3 regions of the Streptomyces sp. NPDC001373 genome follow, and region 1 is predicted to be linked to each of the others. Evidence: riboswitches for the same ligand, from Rfam matches in the RefSeq annotation. Region 1 holds a riboswitch; each other region holds the start of a gene.
The links. A riboswitch is a leader RNA that binds a small molecule or an ion and turns the genes downstream of it on or off. The one in region 1 is predicted to bind cyclic di-AMP.

Region 1 (2,255 bases):
GGGCCTGGGACGGCCTCGCCGACTAGAGCCTAACCGGCTCCGGGCGGTCGGCCAGCCGACCGCCCGGGTCCTGGGACGAAAAAGGGGCCGAATACCCGCCTTCCGGGACATAGGGCCCCTGAAAAGTGGAGCTGCGACGGGCCTCTGACGCGCCATGCGCTCCCGTCGGCGCGGGCGCCCGGGACCCGGCGCCGGGCATGCGGGGGCGCGGCCCGGGCGTGCGGGGCCCGGGCCGTCGTGCGGTGCCCGGGCGCGGCCCGGACATGACGACGCCCGGCGCGCAGAAGGATGCGCGCCGGGCGTCGATGCCACGGGCCGTGCCGGGGTGGTGCTCATCCGCGCGCCGGCCCGGGGGCCGGCGTGCGGGTGTTACGCGGGAGTTCAGCTGAGCTTCAGCTTCTGGCCCGGGAAGATGAGGTCGGCGTCCTTGACCGTGTCCTTGTTCAGCTCGAAGAGCTTCTCCCAGCCGCCCTTGACGCCGTTGGCATCGGCGATGGTACCGAGGGTGTCGCCCTCCCGGACCGTGTAGGAGCCGTTGCCGGTCGCCGGGGTGCCGCCCTTCGGGGCGGACGGCTTCGACGGGGCCGGCTTGGAGGGGGTCCAGTTGCCGGAACCGGAGCCGGTGCTCTTGGTCTCGGTGTCGGCCTTCGGGGTGGAGGGCTTGGCCGGGGCCGGCTTGGTCTGCGGCTTCGGCTTGGCCGGGGTGGTGGTCGAGCCGCCGCCGTTGTAGGCGGAGTTGGACAGGCCGACGCCGCAGGACGGCCAGGCGCCCTTGCCCTGGCCCTTGAGGACCTTCTCGGCGATGGCTATCTGCTGCGACTTGCTGGCCTGGTTGGCCTGCGCGGCGTACGCCTTGCCGCCGTACGCGGCCCACGTGGAGGCGGAGAACTGGAGGCCGCCGTAGTAGCCGTTGCCGGTGTTGATGGACCAGTTGCCACCGGACTCGCAGGAGGCGACCTTGTCCCACTCCGAGACCGTGGCGGCGCTGGCGGAGCCGGCGGCCATCAGCGGGGCGGCGACGGCCACACCGGCGACACCGGCGAGCGTGACGATGCGGACGGCCTTGGAGCCGCGGCGGTGCTTGCCCTTGCCGGAAAGCAGCATGGAGTTCTCCTCACCGACGCCTTCGAGGTGAGCTGTCGGGTTCGGGCGGATGAGTTGCCCGGCCGCGCAGTTGCGCGTCTTCACCCCTAGCCGGTACTTGGACCGTCTCTCAACGGTCTTTCCCGGCGCCTACCTTGGTTCCCCCGCTCCTGCCAACGGCGCTTGCGCGACGACTGTTCCCTCCGGCCGCCGGCAGGATTCGGCGATGCGGTCGAAGGAGCCCGCGGTGGCGAGCGACTCAGAAGGTAGGCAGGTCTCTCCCCGATGTTCAACGTGTGATTTTGGGGAGAAACCGGCCTACTTGCCTTCCTCGGGAGTGCGTTTGCGCAGGTCGGAGCGGGGTTTGCGGAAGTTCCGGAATGAGACACGCCAGTTGTCCGGAAGAGATGCATGTCTCACTTGCCGATAACAGACATTCGCCTCTTATCGGGTGCCCGAACTACCCCTGTTTCTTGCTTAGATCCAGGTTCTGGCCGGGCTTGATGAGGTCCGCGTCCGTGCCGATGACCTGCTCGTTGGCCTTGTAGAGGGCGCTCCAGCCCCCCTTGAGGCCGTTGGCGTCCGCGATGGCCGCGAGGCTGTCGCCCGGCTTCACGGTGTACACGGGCTCCCCGGCGGCGGCTGACGCCGCGCCAGGGGCCGCGGGCACCTCGATCGCGGCCGGGCCGCGGTGCTTGCCGTTGCCGTCCGACGCGCCGGGGGCGGGAGTGGCCGAAGGGGAGGGCGTGGCGCCCGGGGTGGCAGGGGCCGTCGGGTCGACCGGGGCGGCGGGGCCACCCGGGGCCGCCGGATTGGCCTGGTTGCCCTGGTTGCTGGAATTGCCCTGGTTGCCCTGGTTGCCCTGGCCGTTCTGGTTGCCCTGACCGTTCCCGTTGCCCGGGTTGCCCGGGTTCGCCGGACCGGTGGGCGGGACGGTGGGGCCGGTGGTCGGGGTGGGCGGCACGGTGTAGTCCGGCTCCGGCATGACGGGCAGTCCGCTGGTGGCACCCAGCGGGTAGTCCGGCAGCACGCTCGGGCCGGGCGCGCCGGGCGCCGGGGTGGGCGCCCCGAAGTCCGTGGAGGACTTGCCCTTGCCGGTGTCGGGCACCGAGAAGTCGGGCCGGACCGGGCTGGGGGCGACCGGCCCGGGGGTCTTGCCCGTGTCCACGTCG
Region 2 (2,255 bases), on a different contig from region 1:
CCCCGATCGCCGCGTACGAGCCGATGGTCTTGAGTGTCGTCTTCGTCGCTGCCACGGGAACCCATCCTTCACCCCCGCCGCCAACCTACGCCAACGTAATGAGGGGTTGACGGACCGTGATCTATACCACGCGGGGGATAAGGAATAAGTACACACGGGGCCGGGACCCCCCCTCGGGTCCCGGCCCGTGCGCGTCGGCGCTCCGCCGCGGGGGTCGTCAGATGGCGACGCCCTTGGAGCGGAGGTAGGCCAGCGGGTCGATGTCGGAGCCGTAGGACGGGCCCGTGCGGATCTCGAAGTGGAGGTGCGGACCGGTCACGTTGCCGGTGGCGCCGGAGAGCCCGATGGTCTGGCCGGCGGTGACGGTCTGCCCCGTCGAGACGTTCAGCTGGGAGAGGTGGCCGTACTGGGAGTACTTGCCGTCCGCGTGCCGGATGACGACCTCGTTGCCGTACGCGCCTCCCCAGCCTGCGGAAACCACGGTGCCCGCGCCGACGGCCCGGACGGTGGTGCCGGTGCTCGCGATGAAGTCGACGCCGGTGTGGTAGCCGGAGGACCACATGGCGCCGGGCGTGCGGTACTGGGTGGAGATGCCGCCGCTGACGGGGGCGACGAACCCGGCGGCGCTCGCGGGCGCGGACTGCGCGGCGGGCGCGGACTGCTTCATTCCGCGAGACGGGGCGGCGGAGCCCTTCAGCCCGGCGGCGCCGGCGGCGGCTTCCGTGCCCGATCCGGCGGCGGCGCCGTCGGACGGAGCGGTGTCGGCCGCGGCCTCGCCGGCCGCCGGAGCACCGCTGGAGGACTCCTCGGCCGGCGCCTCAGGCGCCTTCGCGGCGGGGGCCGCGCCCTGCCCGTCGAGGGTCAGGCGCAGGCCCGGGTGGATGAGGGAGGGGTCCTCGCCGACGGCCTCGCGGTTGTCGGCGTACAGCCGCTCCCAGCCGCCGGACAGACCGCGCTCGGCGGCGATGGCGGAGAGGCAGTCGCCCGGCACGACCGTGTAGACGGCGGGCGCGGCGGCGGGCACGGCCGCCCGGAACGCCGCCGGGGCCTGGGCGGGCGCCGCGGCCGGGGCCACGGCGGCCGGGGCGGCCGCGTGGGCGCCGGCGGCACCCATGAGCGGCAGCGCGAGGGCCGCGCCGCCCGTCCCGGCGAAGGCGATCCGCCGGGATATGGAACGGGACTTCGGACGGCGGTGCTTACCCTTTCCGGGCATGGTGAATTCCTCTCCGGCGCCTGCGAGGTGAGCTGTCGGGTTCGGACTGGAGATGTCCGGCCGTACGGGTACGTCCGCAAAGCGGATCACCGGCACGGCTTCACCCCGAGCCGTACCGGAATGGATCCGGGACGGCGTCCTGCGCGGTTCCCCCGCTCCTGCCGCGTGCGTGGTTGGTCGGGTGCGGTTTCCGGGAGGCGGCAGGACGAGGCGGTCCACCCGGATCGCTCGCGAAGGTAATCCAGTGGGACGGCGGCCAACAAGCCGCGAATTCCCTGACGCAATAGCAGGTATGAGGGATCAACGGAATTCCGGTCACCCTGCGTCCATTCCGGACCCGCAACGGCCGCCCCGGCAAAGGAATTCGGATTTCGCGATCAGGCACGCTCGGTCACCGTATGATCTGGCTCACGGAGTTCGGCCCGATCTCGCTTCCACCTACGGCAAGTTGGTTCCAACCAGAGCAATTCGGACACACGGCACCACGCGAAGGAGAACACGTGACCCAGCAGATACCTCAGGACCTCCCGGCACGGGACGAGCGCACGCCCGGGATGACCGGAGTGCGCAATTTCCGCGATGTGGGCGGTTTGCCGACCATGGACGGACGGAGGGTCAGGTCGGGACGACTGTACCGAAGCGGACATCTGGCACATGCCACTGAAAACGATGTGGAGTTCCTCGCCTCGCTGGGCCTGCACACGGTCTTCGACTTCCGCAACGGCGCCGACCAGGCCACGGAGGGCCCGGACGTGGCACTGCCGGGCGTGCGCAACGTGAACATCCCCCTCTCGGACCCGGCCGACGGCGGACGGTTCTGGAAGACGGTCCGCGAAGGGGGCCTCGACCGGCTCCGCGACCTCCTGGGCGGGGGCAGGGCGGCCGCCCGCATGGCTGAGTCGTACCGCGAGATGATCCGCGACCGCACCGCCGAGCACGGACGGGTGCTGCACGCGCTCGCCAAGGACAGCGTGCCGGCCCTGCTGCACTGCGCGGCGGGCAAGGACCGGGCGGGTCTGTCGATCGCCGTCATCCTGCTCGC
Region 3 (2,255 bases), on a different contig from region 1:
GCCTTCGACGACGGCGAGGTCGCCCGGCTGGTGCGCAACCGGCTGGACGAGATCCCGCACGAGCAGGCCAACCCGCAGCGCCGCGCCGCCAAGGAGCTCTCCAAGGAGCTCTTCCCGGCCACGCTGCGCATGTCCCGCCCGCGCCAGGGCACCGAGGAGACGGTCGCGCGGATCGACGCCGCTGCCGTCCGCGCCTTCTACGAGGCCCACGTGCGCCCCTCCACCACCACCGCGGTGGTCGTCGGCGACCTGACCGGCACCGACCTGGACGCCGTCCTCGCCGACACCCTGGGCGCCTGGACGGGCGGCACCGCCGCGCCCCGGCCGGTGCCGCCGGTGACGGCCGACGACACGGGCCGCGTGATCATCGTGGACCGGCCCGGCGCGGTCCAGACGCAGCTGCTGATCGGCCGGATCGGCCCGGACCGGCACGACATCGTCTGGGCGCCGCAGGTCCTGGGCACGTACTGCCTCGGCGGCACCCTGACCTCCCGCCTGGACAAGGTGCTGCGCGAGGAGAAGGGCTACACGTACGGCGTGCGCGCCTTCGGCCAGGTGCTGCGCTCCACGGCCGACGGCAAGGGCGCCTCGATGCTCGCCATCAGCGGCTCGGTGGACACCCCCAACACCGGTCCGGCGCTGGAGGACCTGTGGCAGGTGCTGCGCACCCTCGCCGCCGAGGGCCTGACGGACGCCGAGCGGGACGTGGCGGTGCAGAACCTGGTGGGCGTGGCCCCGCTGAAGTTCGAGACGGCCGCCTCGGTCGCCGGGACCCTGGCCGACCAGGTCGAGCAGGAGCTGCCGGACGACTACCAGGCGCGGCTGTACGCGCGGCTGGCCGAAACCGGTACGGCGGAGGCCACTTCGGCGGTCGTCAGCGCCTTCCCGGTGGACCGGCTGGTCACGATCCTCGTGGGCGACGCGGCGCAGATCGAGGAGCCGGTCCTGGCCCTCGGCATCGGTGAGGTCACGGTCGTCGCCAACTGACCGGAGGCCGACCGGCAAATGACCGGCGGTCGGCCTGTTTTCGAGGGGGCCCGGTGGAGCATCCACCGGGCCCCCTTTGTCCGTTTGATGGTGTGGTTTCAGGTATGCGGTGTGGCGTACGCAACAAATCCGCGCGTCTGTTTGGCGATTGACTGATGATCCGCCTAGCGTCAGGCGTGCTGTCCGTCACTTGTGCCAGCCGCACCCGCGGCACCGGGCAGCGATCGCCGAGTCCCCGTCAGGCGCGAGCCTGGGGAGCCGGGGACCCACATCAGTCCCTGGGGTGAATCGGACCGCCTCGTCAGAGGGGGCCCGTAGGAGACCTTCCTGCTCCGAACCCGTCAGCTAACCCGGTAGGCGAGAGGGAAGGAAAGGATCACCCCCGCCATGGCGTTTGGCAGTCGTGCAGCCGGTTCCGGTAAGCACCGTGGTTCGAGCCGTCTGAGCCGCAAGACCGCCGGTTACGCCGGCATAGCCGCCCTCGCCACCACGGGCGTGGTGGGCACCCTGGCGGCCCCGGCCTTCGCCGCCGACTCCCACGGCGGCCCGTCCCTCGAGGACACCGGCGCGCTGAACGCCGTCGTCGTCGCCGACGGCCTCCAGGACGACATCGAGACCCAGGCCGAGACCCAGCAGAGCGCCGCCGAGGCCGTCGCGGCCCAGGCGCAGGCCGAGGCCGACGCCAAGACGCGCGCCGCCGAGGCGAAGCGCACCGCCGAGGCCAAGGAGAAGTCCGAGCGCGAGGCTGCCGAGAAGGCCGCCGAGGAAGAGGCCCGCAAGCGCCTCAACACCTTCGTGGCCCCGATCACCGGCTCCTACGTCAGCACCCAGTACGGCGCGGGCGGCGGCATGTGGTCCTCCGGCAGCCACACCGGCATCGACTTCCACGCCGACGAGGGCACCGTCGTCCACGCGGTGGGCGCGGGCACCATCGTCGAGGCCGGCTGGGGCGGCGCCTACGGCAACAACGTCGTGATCCGCCACAACGACGGCACCTACACCCAGTACGGGCACATGGACTCGCTGAGCGTCTCGGTCGGCCAGACGGTCTCAGCGGGCCAGCAGATCGGCCTGTCGGGCTCCACCGGCAACTCCAGCGGCCCGCACCTGCACTTCGAGGCCCGCACCGGCGCCACGTACGGCACGGACATCAACCCCCTGGCCTACCTGCGCCAGCACGGTGTCGGTATCTGACCCCGCCCCTCTTCGAAGAAGGCCCCGGCTCCCCGAGCCGGGGCCTTCTTTGTTCCGCCGGTTCCGCCGGTTCC

Region 2: another riboswitch for cyclic di-AMP. It lies ahead of ACFY15_RS14570 (peptidoglycan DD-metalloendopeptidase family protein); the one in region 1 lies ahead of ACFY15_RS26515 (transglycosylase family protein).
Region 3: another riboswitch for cyclic di-AMP. It lies ahead of ACFY15_RS19825 (M23 family metallopeptidase); the one in region 1 lies ahead of ACFY15_RS26515 (transglycosylase family protein).

What each region holds. Positions count from the first base shown of each region.
Region 1 is NZ_JBIAWQ010000013.1:95,587-97,841, reverse strand. It holds gene ACFY15_RS26515 (transglycosylase family protein) at 382-1,104, opposite strand; cyclic di-AMP (ydaO/yuaA leader) riboswitch at 1,107-1,275, opposite strand; gene ACFY15_RS26510 (transglycosylase family protein) at 1,544-2,255, opposite strand, start outside.
Region 2 is NZ_JBIAWQ010000005.1:277,012-279,266, reverse strand. It holds gene ACFY15_RS14575 (SGNH/GDSL hydrolase family protein) at 1-55, opposite strand, end outside; gene ACFY15_RS14570 (peptidoglycan DD-metalloendopeptidase family protein) at 218-1,213, opposite strand; cyclic di-AMP (ydaO/yuaA leader) riboswitch at 1,218-1,403, opposite strand; gene ACFY15_RS14565 (tyrosine-protein phosphatase) at 1,714-2,255, shown strand, end outside.
Region 3 is NZ_JBIAWQ010000008.1:114,881-117,135, forward strand. It holds gene ACFY15_RS19820 (M16 family metallopeptidase) at 1-987, shown strand, start outside; cyclic di-AMP (ydaO/yuaA leader) riboswitch at 1,203-1,362, shown strand; gene ACFY15_RS19825 (M23 family metallopeptidase) at 1,375-2,181, shown strand.